2 regions of the Planococcus sp. FY231025 genome follow, and region 2 is predicted to be linked to the other one. Evidence: riboswitches for the same ligand, from Rfam matches in the RefSeq annotation. Region 2 holds a riboswitch; the other holds the start of a gene.
What was found. A riboswitch is a leader RNA that binds a small molecule or an ion and turns the genes downstream of it on or off. The one in region 2 is predicted to bind S-adenosylmethionine.
Positions count from the first base shown of each region.

Region 1: it holds a riboswitch for S-adenosylmethionine, as region 2 does, so the genes downstream of both, ACTL32_RS15330 (methionine ABC transporter ATP-binding protein) here and ACTL32_RS16320 (methionine ABC transporter ATP-binding protein) in region 2, are expected to answer to the same signal.

Region 1 covers NZ_JBQJJG010000010.1:6,449-14,212, reverse strand. Annotated here, with positions in the region: gene ACTL32_RS15355 (acyl-CoA dehydrogenase family protein) at 1-1,122, shown strand, start outside; gene ACTL32_RS15350 (arsenate reductase family protein) at 1,408-1,761, shown strand; gene gcvH (glycine cleavage system protein GcvH) at 1,840-2,220, shown strand; gene ACTL32_RS15340 (toprim domain-containing protein) at 2,294-2,632, shown strand; gene ACTL32_RS15335 (thioredoxin family protein) at 2,639-2,950, shown strand; SAM riboswitch class I at 2,999-3,103, shown strand; gene ACTL32_RS15330 (methionine ABC transporter ATP-binding protein) at 3,183-4,208, shown strand; gene ACTL32_RS15325 (methionine ABC transporter permease) at 4,201-4,869, shown strand; gene ACTL32_RS15320 (MetQ/NlpA family ABC transporter substrate-binding protein) at 4,918-5,745, shown strand; gene ACTL32_RS15315 (dicarboxylate/amino acid:cation symporter) at 5,949-7,124, shown strand; gene ACTL32_RS15310 (hypothetical protein) at 7,303-7,764, shown strand, end outside.
Region 2 covers NZ_JBQJJG010000011.1:25,079-32,842, forward strand. Annotated here, with positions in the region: gene metX (homoserine O-acetyltransferase MetX) at 1-931, opposite strand, end outside; gene ACTL32_RS16310 (O-acetylhomoserine aminocarboxypropyltransferase/cysteine synthase family protein) at 947-2,236, opposite strand; SAM riboswitch class I at 2,341-2,459, opposite strand; gene ACTL32_RS16315 (glycerol-3-phosphate acyltransferase) at 2,594-3,235, shown strand; SAM riboswitch class I at 3,315-3,428, shown strand; gene ACTL32_RS16320 (methionine ABC transporter ATP-binding protein) at 3,564-4,595, shown strand; gene ACTL32_RS16325 (methionine ABC transporter permease) at 4,585-5,235, shown strand; gene ACTL32_RS16330 (MetQ/NlpA family ABC transporter substrate-binding protein) at 5,283-6,125, shown strand; gene ACTL32_RS16335 (M20 family metallopeptidase) at 6,145-7,344, shown strand; gene pepT (peptidase T) at 7,588-7,764, shown strand, end outside.

The DNA of each region.
Region 1 (7,764 bases), on a different contig from region 2:
GAGAAAAAAATGGGTATCAAATCTTCTTCAACACGTACGTTGATCCTGCAGGATGCGCAAGTGCCTGTTGAGAACTTGTTGGGAGAAGCAGGGCGCGGACATGTGATCGCGTTCAACATCCTGAACATCGGCCGCTACAAATTGGGCGTCGGCACAATCGGCGGCGCAAAATATGCATTGGAATTGACCATCCCTTACACAAACCAGCGCCAGCAGTTCAAGACGCCGATTTCATCTTTCAACTTGACGCGCGAAAAATTGGCGACAATGGCTTCTCAATTGTATGCCCTTGAAAGCTCCGTCTACCGCACAGTCGGCTTGTTCGAAGACCGCATGAGCGGCTTTACAGACGAGCAGCACGCAGACGGCAAACTAGTTGCTGATTCCATCGCTGAATTTGCAGTGGAGTGTTCCATGAACAAATTCTTCGGAACAGAGACGCTTGATTATATCGTCGATGAAGGCGTTCAATTACACGGCGGCTACGGCTTTATGGCTGAATATGAAATTGAGAAAGCTTACCGCGATTCACGCATCAACCGGATCTTTGAAGGAACGAATGAAATCAACCGCCTGCTTGTACCAGGCACTTTGATCCGCAAAGCGATGAAAGGCGAACTCCCATTGTTCGAGCATGCACAAAAACTCCAGGAAGAGCTTTTGATGATGATGCCGGAAGAAATCGGCACAGAAGCATTGGCACAGGAGAAATACTTGGTGCGGAACGCGAAGAAGATCGCGCTTTTAGCGGCTGGCCTTGCGGCACAGACCTACGGAGCAAAACTTGAGCAGGAGCAGGAAGTGCTTGTGAACATCGCGGACATCGTCAGCAACGTCTTTGCAATGGAATCAGCAGTCTTGCGTACAGAAAAAGCGATCGCGGCTTCTGGCGAAGAAAAAGCGAAACAGAAATTGCTGTACACGCAGATCTATTGCCAGGAAGCATTCGACAAAATCGAAAAAGACGCAAAAGAAACTTTGCTTGCAGCTATCGAAGGCGACAACCAGCGCATGATGCTGTCAGCATTACGCAAATTGACGCGCTCGACTCCTTATAACGTCATCGCGAAAAAACGCGAAGCGGCAGTTAAATTGATCGAAGTTGAAAAATACGTCGTGTAAGAATTTTTTAAAACGCAGCTCAGGCTGCGTTTTTTCTTTGTTCAATTTCTATGGCAGATGGAGAGTAGTAAGGCATGAACAGGCATTTTCCAGTTATGTGCTCATAGAAGTACGGAATGTGCTCATAGAGCCTTAAAACCGCTCATAGAGAATAAAAACGTTAATCTTTTATAGAATTAGAAAACTCCATCACAATAAACACAGGCACCTAAAATAAATGAACATTTTTCTTCGTTCGACCGGCTAGCTGGATTTTGGTAAGCTTGAAGAAAAGGAGGTTTTATTGTGATTACATATTATGCTTATCCGAAATGCACAACGTGCCGCAACGGAAAGAAATGGCTTGATGAACACGGTGCCGAGTACCGCGAGATCAATATTGCTGAAGCGCCGCCGTCCAAGGAAGAGCTCCGCAAGATCTACAAAGCCAGCGGCATTGAACTGAAGAAGTTCTTCAATACGAGCGGCATGAAGTACCGTGAGCTTGGGCTGAAGGAAAAACTGCCGGAAATGGGCGAGGACGAACAGCTGGAATTGCTGGCTGGCGACGGGATGCTCATCAAGCGGCCGCTTGCATGGGACGGGGAGAAAACGACGCTTGGTTTCAAGGAAGACGTCTATGAAAATACCTGGAAGTAGAGCCATACATTTCTTGTGTTTCCCATATGTTTATGTCAAACTAAAGGGGAGCAAACTACATAATTTGGAGGGTTTTCGATGAGCACACCACAAGAACTTCGTTATTCAAAAGAGCATGAATGGGTAAAAGTAGAAGGCGGTACAGCACGCATTGGCATCACTGATTTTGCACAGGCCGAATTGGGCGATATCGTTTTCGTTGAATTGCCGCAAGTTGGGGACGAACTGAAAAAAGACCAGCCTTTCGGAAGCGTTGAATCTGTAAAAACCGTATCGGAACTTTACGCGCCGATTAGCGGCAAAGTGGTTGAAGTGAACTCTGAGCTGGAAGACAGCCCTGAATTTGTCAACGAATCTCCTTACGAAAATGCGTGGATGGTGGTAATCGAATCTCCTAGCGAAGCTGAAGTAGGCGAGTTGATGACAGCTGAGCAATATAAAGAAATGATCAACGAGTAATCTCAAAGCGCCTCCTTTTGGCGCTTTTTTTATACAGATTTTCTTTCATACCGATCTAGTGAGGTGTTGGCTTATGGAAAAAGTAATCGTGGTGGAAGGGATCAGCGATAAGACGCGGATCGCGCCGCTCATTGCAGAACCCGTGACGATTCTTTGCACAAATGGTACAGTAAGTGCATCGAGGCTTGAAGAACTGCTGCTGCCATATGAAGGCCTGGACATCATCATCCTGGTCGATGCGGACAAATCAGGAGAGAAATTGCGGAAATTGGTGAAGCGCGAATTTCCCGAAGCCCGGCACTTTTACATCAGCCCGAGCTTCAAGGAAGTGGCGGCCACGCCGATCCGCAACTTGATCGATGTTCTGATTTCAGCAAACGTTCAAGTCAATAAGTTATTAGCTGAGGGATGAAACGAAATGGAAGAATGGACTCATAAAGAATGGCTGAAAGAAAAAAACACGAACACGGTCGCCGCGTTTTATTTGTATACGCCGATGTGCGGCACATGCAAAGTCGCTTCCAAAATGCTCGATGTGGTTGAAGAGCTCCTGCCGGACATGCCGATGGGCAAAGCGGACTTGAACTATGTGCAGGAAATTGCCGGACTCTATAAAGTGGAAAGCGTGCCTTGCCTGCTCATCACAAAGAACGGAGAGCTGGAAGAAAAGATCTATGCATTCCAATCGGTGCCTTATTTATACGAAAAGTTAAAATCTATTGACGGATAAAGTGAAGCGTGGTAAATTGAATTTCTGAAATCAATTAAATATCGTCAACTCTTATTAAGAGTGGTGGAGGGAAGTGCCCTATGAAGCCCGGCAACCGTCATGAAAATGAAATGGTGCCAAATCACACAAGGCGAAAGCTTTGGAAGATGAGAGATCGGTTTAACTTTTAAAGTTACCCTTCTGCTCAAATTTGCGCAGAAGGGTTTTTATTTTGAGGCGGGAGTGTTTAGGAATGATCGAATTAAAACAATTATCGAAAGTGTTCGATACCGGTAAAGGTTCACTGACCGCAGTGGACGGCGTGGACTTGTCAATCGGCGGCGGCGAGATCTTCGGTATCATCGGCTATAGCGGCGCCGGAAAAAGTACATTGATCCGTTTGCTGAACGGGCTTGAAAAGCCGACAAAAGGTTCTGTCGTCATCAACGGGCAGGACATCACGAATATCAGCAGCGGTGAGCTGCGGAAGGCGCGCCAGAAAGTCAGCATGATTTTCCAGCATTTCAATTTGCTTTGGTCGCGCACCGTCAAAGAGAACATCGAGTTCCCGCTCGAAATCGCCGGTGTCCCGAAAGAGAAACGCGCAGCGCGCGTCCAAGAACTGGTGGAACTGGTAGGCTTGGGTGGACGTGAGAATGCATACCCGTCCCAGCTGTCAGGCGGCCAGAAGCAGCGCGTCGGCATTGCGCGCGCACTTGCCAATGAACCGGAAGTGCTGCTATGCGATGAAGCAACGTCTGCACTCGATCCACAGACGACGGACTCGATTCTGGACTTGCTGGTGGACATCAACAAGCGCCTTGGACTTACGATTGTGCTGATTACGCACGAAATGCACGTCATCCGGAAAATCTGCCATCGCGTCGCCGTCATGGAAGGCGGCCGGGTCGTAGAGATGGGCGATGTGCTCCGCGTCTTCCAGGCGCCGAGGGAAAACATCACCAAGCGATTTGTGGCGCAAGTGACAGATACGGAAGATTCACAGGAGACGATCAAGCATCTCCGCGAGTTGTATCCGGAAGGCGTGCTGGTAAAACTGGTCTTCGTCGGGGACCAGACAGAGCAGCCGATTTTGACCAAGTTGATCCGGAAGCATCCGGTCGATATCAATATTGTGCAAGGGAATATCGCCCATACACAACGAGGAGCATACGGAACATTGATTTTGCAGATAAAAGGCTCTCAGCCGGAAGTTGCTGAGGCAATGGCATTCTTGAATGCGGAAGGCGTCCAGACGGAGGTGATGGCAAATGATTGAGTCATTATTCCCGAACGTCGACTGGCAGGATATGTGGGAAGCCACGCTTGAAACATTGTATATGACGGCTATGTCGACGCTCTTTACATTCGCCATCGGCCTTGTGCTGGGCATCGTCCTATTTTTAACCGCACCTAAGCAATTATGGGCAAACAGCATCGTGAATTGGCTGACTGGCGCATTCGTCAATATTTTCCGGTCGATTCCGTTCATCATCTTGATCATTTTGCTGATTCCGCTTACGAAATTCATGATCGGAACCATCCGGGGGCCGAATGCGGCATTGCCGGCGCTGATCATCGGGGCAGCACCGTTCTATGCACGCATGGTGCTGATTGCATTGAAAGAGATCGACAAAGGCGTTATTGAAGCGGCGCGTTCGATGGGTGCAAGCACATGGACGATCATCCGCAAGGTGCTGCTGCCGGAGTCGAAGCCGGCGTTGATTTCCGGAATTACGGTTACGGCCATTGCCTTGGTCGGCTATACCGCGATGGCCGGCATCATCGGAGCAGGCGGTCTTGGCACGCTGGCTTTCCTTGATGGCTTCCAGCGCAGCCGCCAGGACGTTGTTCTGGTAGCGACCATCCTGATTTTGGTCATCGTTTTTGCCATCCAGTTTGTCGGGGACCGTTTGACGGTGAAATCAGATAAACGTTAATCTAAAATTCCATAATAAAAAACACCATAGAAAAGGGAGCGTACACACATGAAGAAACTTGTAACAGGAACATTATTGGCAGCATTGGCATTGGCAGGCTGCGGTGCAGAAGAATCCGGCAGCGGCGGATCCGGCGGGGAAGAGTCAAGCACATTGAAAGTGGGAGCGTCCAACGTACCGCATGCGGAGATTCTGGAGCAGGCCCAGCCCATCCTGGAAGAACAGGGTATTGAACTGGAAATTGAAACATACCAGGATTATATCTTCCCTAACCAAGATCTTGAATCAGGCGAAATTGATGCCAACTACTTCCAGCATGTCCCTTATTTAGAATCACAAATTGCCGAGAATGGCTATGAGTTTGAAAATGCCGGCGGCATCCATATTGAACCGATCGGAGTTTATTCCCAAAAATATAAGTCGCTTGAAGAACTTCCTGAAGGCGCAACGATCCTGATGAGCAGCTCTGTTGCAGACCATGGACGAATCTTGTCCATGCTTGAAGCGCAAGGCTTGATCACTTTGGATGAGTCGGTGGAAAAAACAACAGCCGAAGTAAGCGACATTACAGATAATCCGAAGAACCTGCAATTTGAAACAGATTACGAAGCGGCGATTCTTGTGCAAATGTATGAGCAAGGCGAAGGCGATGCCGTGTTGATCAACTCCAACTACGCGATTGATGCCGGATTGAACCCGCTTGAAGATTCCATTGCTCTTGAAAGCTCGGATTCACCATATGTCAACATCATTGCTGTCCGCAAAGGCGATGAAGACAACGAAAACGTCAAAGCCTTGGTGGAAGTGCTGAAATCTGACGAAATCCAAGATTTCATCCTTGAAGAGTGGGGCGGCTCAGTAGTGCCGGTCGACTAATAAAATGAACAAAAGGCCCCTGAATCAGATTCGGGGGCCTTTTGTATTTTGCTGAAGGAGTGGGAAGAGGAAAGGGAAGTTTTAACTTTGTTGAAATAATAAAAATATTTCGCGTATTGGAGATTCTATTAACTTTTTTTTACCTTTGTGATACTTTTGGATAATAAATAAAATACATTTGTTCATATAGGGAGGACATGGAAGTGAAGTTTAATTTTGGTTTATTGCCGAGAATTATTGTGGCTATCGCTTTAGGGGTGTTGATCGGTTCGTTTGCGCCGGAATGGCTGGCCCGGAGTTTTGCTACATTCACAACGATTTTTGGCAACTTTCTTAATTTCATTGTGCCATTGATCATTCTCGGATTTATCGCACCGGGAATTGCCAAATTAGGCAAAGGATCGGGAAAACTGCTTGGATTGGCAACGTTTTTCGCGTATGCGTCGACTATTATCGCTGGTACGATGGCATTTTTCGCAGCAACGACGATTTTGCCGAATTTCATGCAAGGCGGTTCGTTGAGCGCAATCGATGATCCGGAACATGCACTCGCAACTTCGTTTATCGCGCTTGATATGCCGCCGGTGTTCGGCGTCATGTCTGCGTTGATACTGGCATTCCTGCTCGGAATCGGCATGGCTTCCACCGGAAGCAAGACGATGTTTTCGTTTTTTGATGAATTTCAGGCAATCATCGAGAAGACAATCACGTACGTCATCATCCCTCTTCTGCCATTCCATATTTTCGGGATTTTCGGAAACATGGCCTATGGCGGGGCGGTTGCAGAGATTCTTTCACTCTTTGCTGTCGTATTCGTCATGATTATCATTTTGCATTGGGTCATGCTGCTGCTGCAATATACGACAGCCGGCACACTCAATGGCCGCAATCCGTTTTCATTGCTGAAAACGATGCTGCCGGCATATTTCACGGCCCTTGGTACTCAATCTTCAGCAGCGACAATTCCAGTCACCGTCCGGCAAGCCCGCAAAACAGGTGCTAACGAACGGGTCATTGACTTCGCGGTTCCATTGTTTGCAACGATCCATCTATCGGGCAGCACGATCACAATCGTCTCTTGTGCGGTCGGCGTCATGCTATTGACAGGCGATGTCGCTTCTTTCGGAAGTGTCCTTCCCTTCATCCTGATGCTGGGCGTCACGATGATCGCAGCACCTGGTGTACCTGGCGGAGCGGTTATGGCCGCAATTGGTTTGTTGGAAACCATGCTCGGATTCGACTCTACTATGGTCGCTTTGATGATTGCCTTGTACTTGGCGCAAGACAGCTTCGGAACAGCGACGAATGTGACGGGAGACGGTGCTTTAGCAATGATCGTCGACCGGTTTACTAATGGGAAGCAGGCAGCGAAACTATAGGACGGCGGTTTTAGAGGGGTGAAACGTCTTTCTGGAGCGGAAAAAACTCCTCATCGCTGGAATAGAAATGGAAGTATTAGGAATGTTTTTCTAATTGCGACTATTCGGCCATGTATATACGCTCTCTTAAAGCTGTGTTAATATAATTTTCGGAACATACACACAAGGGGGCTTTTACATGAAGAAATTATTGGTCATCGGATTTTCAGCAGCTTTGCTTCTTGGAGCATGCAGTGAAGAAACCGCTACAGACACAACAAAAGAAGAAACAGCTGGCACCGAAGAAGCAGCAGGATCATCTGCTGATATGAAGCAGGAAATGATGCGCTTCTATATGTCAGTACCGAATACAATCAATGCAAACGACGCAGACTTGAACGCTTTTGAAGCGGCGCAGGCAGATGCATCCCTTCCGGAAGGCGAAGACTTGCAGAAGATGAAAGATGCAGCTAAAACAGCTGCAGAAAAAACAGCTGCTGCAGTAGAAGGCATTGAAATCCCTGAAACACTTGAAGATCAAAAAGGCGAGATTGAAGAAGCGTTGGCGCTGATCAAAGAATCGTACGATATGAAAGCGGATGAACTGACAAAGGAAGCTTCTTTTGAAGCGGCAACTGCGAAATTCCAGGAAGCGGACGAT
Region 2 (7,764 bases):
CGTCATGGCCGAATGCTGTTTCAATGAGAGCCCAGCTTGCTTTGGGCTGCTTATCGATCCATTCACTCATCCAGGGTCCGGGATATAGTAAATCATGTGTAAATGACAAGGAGTGCACCGCCACTTCCAGTCGGCTTTCTTCCACGTCATGGGTATTCATCGCCTTCAGCAATGTGACGTAGCTATTAGCATCAAAGCGCCCGGCCAGCTTTCTGCCCTGATAGGACAAATAGGACTCGACATCGAATCCTTTGCCGTTATGGCCGCGGCTGAACCGGTCATTGAAGAGCCCGCCGCTCCTGTACGTCACCATCCCCGCCATTCGAGCCGTTTCAAAACCTTTAATGAGAGAAGAATCCCTATAATTCCCGTTTTTGAATTCCGCATCGTTAACAATTGCGTGGATGCCGATCCAGTTGAACGCAATGCCGTAATCGCTGTAGGCTGGCGTCACTGCCAGCGGAAACACCGCTGAGACGAAACTGGGATATAGCCTCCCCCATTCCAGCGCTTTCATGCCTCCGAGCGAACCGCCGATGACAGCCGCGAGCCGGTCGATGCCCAGCTTCTGCAAAGCCGCATGCTCTGCCCGGACCATGTCGCGGATAGTGATTTCCGGAAAATCCGCGCGGTAGGGCTCGCCTGTTTTCGGGTTGACGGACAATGGACCGGTCGATCCGTTGCATCCTCCGAGCACATTGAAGGTGATGACTTGAAATTTCTCTGTATCCACGGCTTTGCCCGGCCCGGCCAACCCTGCCCACCACCCCGGATTCTCCGGAGTGCCGATCGAGAACTGGTCGCCTGTCAAAGCGTGGCATAGGAGAGCGACCGGAGCCCCTTCCTTGCCGCAGCGTTCATATGCGAGTTCGACACCTTCCAAGATTTCCGCCGATTCCAGCGCCAGCGAACCAATGGATACGTAAGCCATCTCATTCACCTCCTCTTATGCGTTTTCCAGAACGGCCGCTTTGATGGCCTGTTCGAGGTCGGCGATCAGGTCTTCCGGATTCTCCAGGCCGATCGACAAGCGGATCAATTCTTCCGTCACCCCTGAAGCTTTCAGTTCTTGAGCCGTCAATTGCTGGTGGGTCGTCGAAGCCGGGTGGATAATCAGCGATTTCGCATCACCGACATTCGCCACGTGGGACCATAAAGCGACACTGTCAATCACTTTCCGGCCTGCTTCACGGCCGCCCTTCACGCCGAAATTGACAATCGAACCATAGCCGTCCTTCAAATATTTTTGGGCCAATTGGTGCGACGGATGATCTTCAAAGCCGATATAGTTGACCCACTCCACTTGCGGATGATCCTTCAGGTATTGGGCGATGATGCGGGCATTGCTGTTGTGGCGCGGAATCCGCAGATGCAGCGTCTCGAGCCCCTGCAAAAAGGCATGTGCACTTTCCGCGCTGAGCGATGGTCCGAAATCACGCAGCAGCTGGACGCGGAGTTTGGTCGCAAATGCCGCTCCTGCCGCATCGATTCCATAGCGGATGCCGTGATAGCTTTCATCCGGTTCCGTGTAGTTGGGGAATCGCGGATTGTCGTAGTCGAATTTACCGCTGTCGACGACCACTCCGCCGATGGTCGTCCCGTGCCCGCCAATCCATTTCGTTGCCGAATGAATAACGACGTCCGCCCCGAACTCGATCGGGTTGCTGCCGTACGGCGAAGCGAATGTATTGTCGATCAATAATGGCAGGCCGTTTTCATGGGCAATCTCCGCCACTTTTTCAACATCAAAGACGTTCAGGCTTGGATTGCCGATGATCTCCCCGAAAATCGCTTTTGTCTTGTCTGTGATGGCGCCCCGGAAGTTTTCCGGGTCCGTGCCGTCGACAAATTTCACCGTGATGCCGTATCTCGGCAAGGTATTGGCGAACAAGCTGACTGTGCCTCCGTACAAATTGCTGTCTGCCACGATTTCGTCGCCGGCTTCCGCCAAGTTCATTACGGAGAATGCGATGGCCGCCATGCCGGAAGACAGGGCGACAGCTGCCGACCCGCCTTCAAGAAGAGCCACACGCTGTTCAAATACATCCACCGTAGGGTTCATGATGCGCGAATAGATATTTCCTGCTTCTTTCAAGCCGAACAAGTTCTGGGCATGTTCCGTATTCTTAAACACATAGGAAGTCGTTTTATGGATGGCGACCCCTCTCGCTCCGGTCACTGGGTCCGGCTGCTGTCCGCCGTGCAATAAAAGCGTTTCTGGTTTAAAATTTGTCATTTCTATTCCTCCTAAGGTTTTTTTGATGGAAACCGCGGGTTGAGGAGGGAACAGAAAAAGCCCTCTTCGGTTAAGAAGAGGGCCGTCACATACGGGTATGCCTCCTCTCATCTGCCAGATCCCGTCTTTCCGGATCTGTAGGATTTAGCACCTTTCCAAGCTGAGCTGCTTGTCGGTTGCCGGGCATCACAGGGCCTATTCCCTCCGCCTCTCTTGATAAGAGTATTCAGATTTAGTTTTCCATCATGTCCTGAAGTATATAAAATGGATGTGGGATTTGTCAAGCGGATAATTCTAAAAATTTTGAAACCTGCGCTCTTTTCAAACGTTAAATCTATAAGAGAAGGAGTGGAAAAGATGTTTTCATGGATAGTTATTGCTCTCATCATCGGTTATATTGTCGGCTGCATGCATGGTTCACTGGTCGCGCAGCTATTGACAGGCGTCAACATCAAAAAAGAAGGCGTCAAAAATTCAGGCGCTTCAAATGCAGCCATCGTGCTCGGCTGGAAATACGGAGCGCTGGTCGCTTTCCTGGATATTCTCAAAGGCGCAGCTGCCGTGTGGGTGTTCCGCTGGGCGCTGAATGCTTCTTCACTTTCAGAAGAAACCGTCTGGGCCCTGCTGTTCGTCGTCGGTGCCGGCGTCGTCATTGGACACAACTTCCCTTTCTATATGAGGTTCAACGGCGGAAAAGGAACAGCGGCCGTCATCGGCGTCATGGTGGCGCTCGACTGGAAGCTTGGCTTGGCCGGCCTGCTGCTTCTTGTCGGAGCAGCACTCGCCACCAATTACCTGGTCGCGGGCGTCTTGGTCCTGTATGCCACGTTCTTCGCCATTGCCTGGTGGCCCGCTGAAGGCGGACTGCCTTTGTTCATTGCGGCTGCGCTGTTCGCGATGGCTGTATTCAAGCACACGGAAAACATTTCCCGCATCGCAAACGGCACTGAAAATAAGGTTTCTTCCGTATTCCGGAAAAAGGCTGAAGGATCTTCCTGAAATTTTTTTAAAAGAAAAGGTTGACTTTTTCAACAATCCCCCATAAAGTAGTCCTTACAAATCAAATACGTACATCACTTTCTTATCCAGAGAAACCGAGGGACAGGCCCTATGACGTTTCGGCAGCGGATTCGCATCATGCGAAAACTGTGCTAACTCCTGCAAACGCATTTTTGCGTTTGGAAGATGAGAATGAGATGGTTTCATGCCGAAGCCTTCTTTTTTCTTGTGGATAAGAAAAAAGGGGGCTTTTTTTCGTTCAATTTCGGATAAAAAGCCCTCTGCGAAAAGATTTGCATTACTGGAACAGCTTGAGGAGGCTTACACTATGATTCAATTCGAGGAGGTAACAAAAACCTACCAGTCCGGCAAACAGTCGATCCACGCGCTGAACGGCATCGACCTGACTGTTGAAACTGGTGAAATATACGGCGTCATCGGCTTCAGCGGCGCCGGCAAAAGCTCGCTGATCCGGACAGTCAACCTGCTGGAGCGGCCAAGCAGCGGCCGCGTGCTGATTGACGGAAAAGACATCTCAACCTTGTCCGCAAAAGACATCCGCCAGACGCGGAAAGACATCGGAATGATCTTCCAGCACTTCAACTTGCTGAATTCCAAAACCGTTTTCCACAATGTCGCCATGCCGCTCATCCTTGCCAAAACGCCGAAAAACAAGATCAAGGAACAGGTGAAGGACCTGCTGGATTTTGTCGGTCTGGGCGATCAGGCAGAGAAATATCCCGACCAGCTTTCCGGCGGCCAGAAACAGCGCATTGGCATCGCCCGGGCGCTTGCCACCAATCCATCGGTTCTATTATGCGATGAAGCCACTTCGGCGCTGGATCCGCAGACCACCCAATCCATCCTGGAACTGCTGCGCCGCATCAATCGCGAATACAACATCACGATCCTGCTGATCACTCATGAAATGGGCGTCATCCGTGAAATCTGCGACAAAGTGGCAGTGCTTGAAGCAGGCAAAGTCATCGAACGGGGAACGGTGTTCGAAGTGTTCACCAATCCGCAGCACACGACGACCCAGCGGTTTGTCCGTTCCGTCATGAACGACGAACTGCCGGAATCGCTGCTGAAGCAGATCCAGGACCCGGACCGCAAGCACACCATCTACCGGATCCAGTTCACCGGCGCTTCTGTCGGACAGCCGCTCATGTCGCGGATATCCAGGGACTTCAACCTGGACCTGAATGTTTTGTTTGGCAATATCACCGAACTGCAGGGCGAACCATACGGCAATCTCATTGTCGAATTTACCGGCCCTGCCGCTGAAATCCAGCAGGCCTTAACATCCATACGCAGCAGCAATGTCAAAGTCGAGGAGGTGCGGAATTATGCTAGTTGATAACGAACAAATCCTGGAAGCCCTTTGGGAAACCATCTACATGACGGGCGCATCCTTCCTGTTCTCGCTGGTCATCGGCTTCCCGCTCGGCATTCTGCTGGTCGTTACCCGAAAAGGCCATTTATTGGCGAACGAACCGGTTTCAAAAGTACTGAATATCATCATCAATATTTTCCGGTCCGTGCCTTTCATCATTTTGATGGTCGCCATCATCCCGATCACCCGGCTGATTGTCGGCACATCCATCGGGACGGCCGCTGCCATCGTGCCGCTCGTCTTCTATGCCGGCCCTTATATCGCCCGGCTGATCGAAAACTCGCTGCTTGAAGTCGACCATGGTGTTATCGAAGCTGCCCAAGCCATGGGGGCATCGCCGTTCCAGATCATTTTCCGCTTTCTGATTCCTGAAGCGCTGAGCTCACTGGTTCTGGCCCTGACGATCGCGATCGTCGGGCTGATTGGCGCTTCTGCCATGGCAGGCGCCATCGGAGGCGGCGGACTCGGCGACTTGGCCATCACTTACGGCTATCAGCGGTTTGACACGCTTGTCATGGTCATTACCGTAGCCATCCTGGTCGTCCTTGTACAAGGCGTCCAGTCGGGCGGCAACTTGCTGTCCCGGCGGGTACGCAGAAGATAAATCCGTACTGCAAATTCAATCAAACTAATCTATTGGAGGAATACATCATGAAAAAACTTTCATCTCTTTTATTGCTGGCCATCCTGGCTTTGGTCTTAGCCGCCTGCGGAGGCGGAGACGACAGCGAAGGCGCTGACGGCAACCGCAAAATCACGCTTGGAATCAGCGGCTCGGATACAACCATCTGGGATTACATCGCGGACAAAGCCGAAAAAGAAGGCATCGACCTTGAAATCGTCACTTTCTCGGATTATGTAGCACCGAATATCGCACTTGCTGAAGGCGAACTCGATTTGAACGCTTTCCAGACCATCTCCTATTTTGATGAGTTTGTCGCCGAGCACAATATCGACATCGTTCCGATCGGCTCAACGGTCATTGCACCAATGGGCCTCTACTCCGAGAAATACGAATCCATCGAAGAACTTCCGGACGGTGCACAAATCGCGCTGCCGAACGAAGCGACAAACATGGGCCGCGGATTGCTTCTTCTCCAGGAAGCCGGTTTGATCAAATTGTCCGACGATGCAGGATTGACGGGCACTGCGGAAGATATCATTGAAAACCCGAAAAACATTGAACTTGTGCCGATGATTTCCGGCCAGACGCCGCGTGCAATGCCGGACGTTGCAGCATCCATCATCAATAACGGCATTGCGGTCGACGCCGGCCTAAATCCGACGGAAGATCCGATTGCCCGTGAAAGCGATACGGCAAAACCTTATATCAACCTGATCGCCGCCAGCGCTGAAAATGCCGACGATCCGGATTACCAGAAAATCGTAGAACTTTACCAGCAGGAAGACACAGCCGACTTTATCGTTGAGCATACGAAAGGCGCCCAGATTCCGACATTCGTTCCTGTCGAGGAGCTGGTCGACTACCAATAAACCGCAAGGAGGAATTTCAATGACATCAATCAAAGAAGCAGCCTTGACCATTTCACAGTCCATCGACGCCAAACGAAGCGAGTATATCGCAACAAGCCAGGCCATCCATGCCAAGCCGGAAATCGGCAACGAAGAGGTTTTTGCCAGCGCCACACTCGTCGAATTGCTTGAAGACGCGGGATTCGCCGTTGAGACCGGCGTCGCCGGACACGAAACAGCGTTTTATGCCAGCAAGGAAAGTTCGCTGCCGGGTCCGACAATCGCTTATCTTGCCGAATACGATGCGCTGCCGGGACTTGGCCATGCTTGCGGCCACAATATCATCGGCACGACCAGCGTCGCTGCTGCGATTGCCCTGTCTGAAACGTTCTCCACGACCGGCGGACGGGTAATCGTGCTCGGTACGCCCGCTGAAGAAGGCGGACCGAACGGCAGCGCGAAAGGAAGTTTCGTCAAGCATGGCCTGCTCGAAGGCATCGATGCCGCATTGATGATCCACCCTTCCGGCCGCTCCGCCGTCACAACTCCCTCACTGGCAGTGGATCCGCTGGAATTCCATTTCTACGGCAAGCCGGCGCATGCGGCAGGATCGCCTGAAGAAGGCATCAACGCGCTTGATGCGGTGCTTCAGCTTTTCAACAGCATCAATGCTCTCCGCCAGCAATTGCCTTCCGATGCCCGAGTTCATGGCATCATTACCCACGGTGGCGATGCACCGAACATCATCCCGGAATATGCATCGGCACGTTTCTATATCCGCGGCGATTCGTGGAAAAAAGCGTCCGACACTTCCGCTAAAATCCGCAACATCGCGGAAGGCGCTGCACTGGCGACCGGCACGACCGTGAAAATCGTCCGCTTCCAGAACGAAGTGCAGGACCTGGTGGTCACGCCGGCTCTGGATGCCATCGTCCGCAGCGAACTCGAAGCCGTCGGCGAGGAAGTGGCGGATTCGCGCAACACCGGAATCGGCTCGACGGACGCAGGCAACATCAGCTACGTGGTCCCGACCGCCCATCCATACATCAAAATCGGGCCGGACGATCTGGTAGGCCATACCGCCGAGTTCCGGGAATCCGCAAAATCCGAACGCGGCAATGAAGCCTTGATCCGCGGCGCAAAAGCGCTTGCGAACACCGGCTACCGGCTGTTGACTGAAGCGGCTTTGCTCGAAGAAGTGAAAGCGGCCCACGCACAGTCGCTGGCTGCGAAAATCTAATCTAAACGAATGAAAGGCAGCCAATTGTGGCTGCCTTTTTTGTGTGGAATCGTATTTCCGGGTTCGTTGTGCATATTTTAACTTTTGCTGAGCATATTTTAACTTTCGCTGTGCGTATTTTAACCTTCATTGAGCGTATTTCTTTCTCCATCGTCTCCTGCCCCAACTTGGCGCTGTCGAATTGCCAAAATTCCCGCTTTTCGTGCTAAAATGAAACGAATACATATTCCAGGAGGTCCATACATGATTGAAACATTGATCGAGCGCTTGGTGCGCTATGCAAAAATCGATACACAATCCGATTCTGAAAGCACTGAAACCCCTTCTACGCCCGGACAATGGGATCTTTTGAAGGAACTTGAAAAAGAAATGAATGCCATCGGGCTTGAAGACGTCGGCATGGATGCCCACGGATACCTT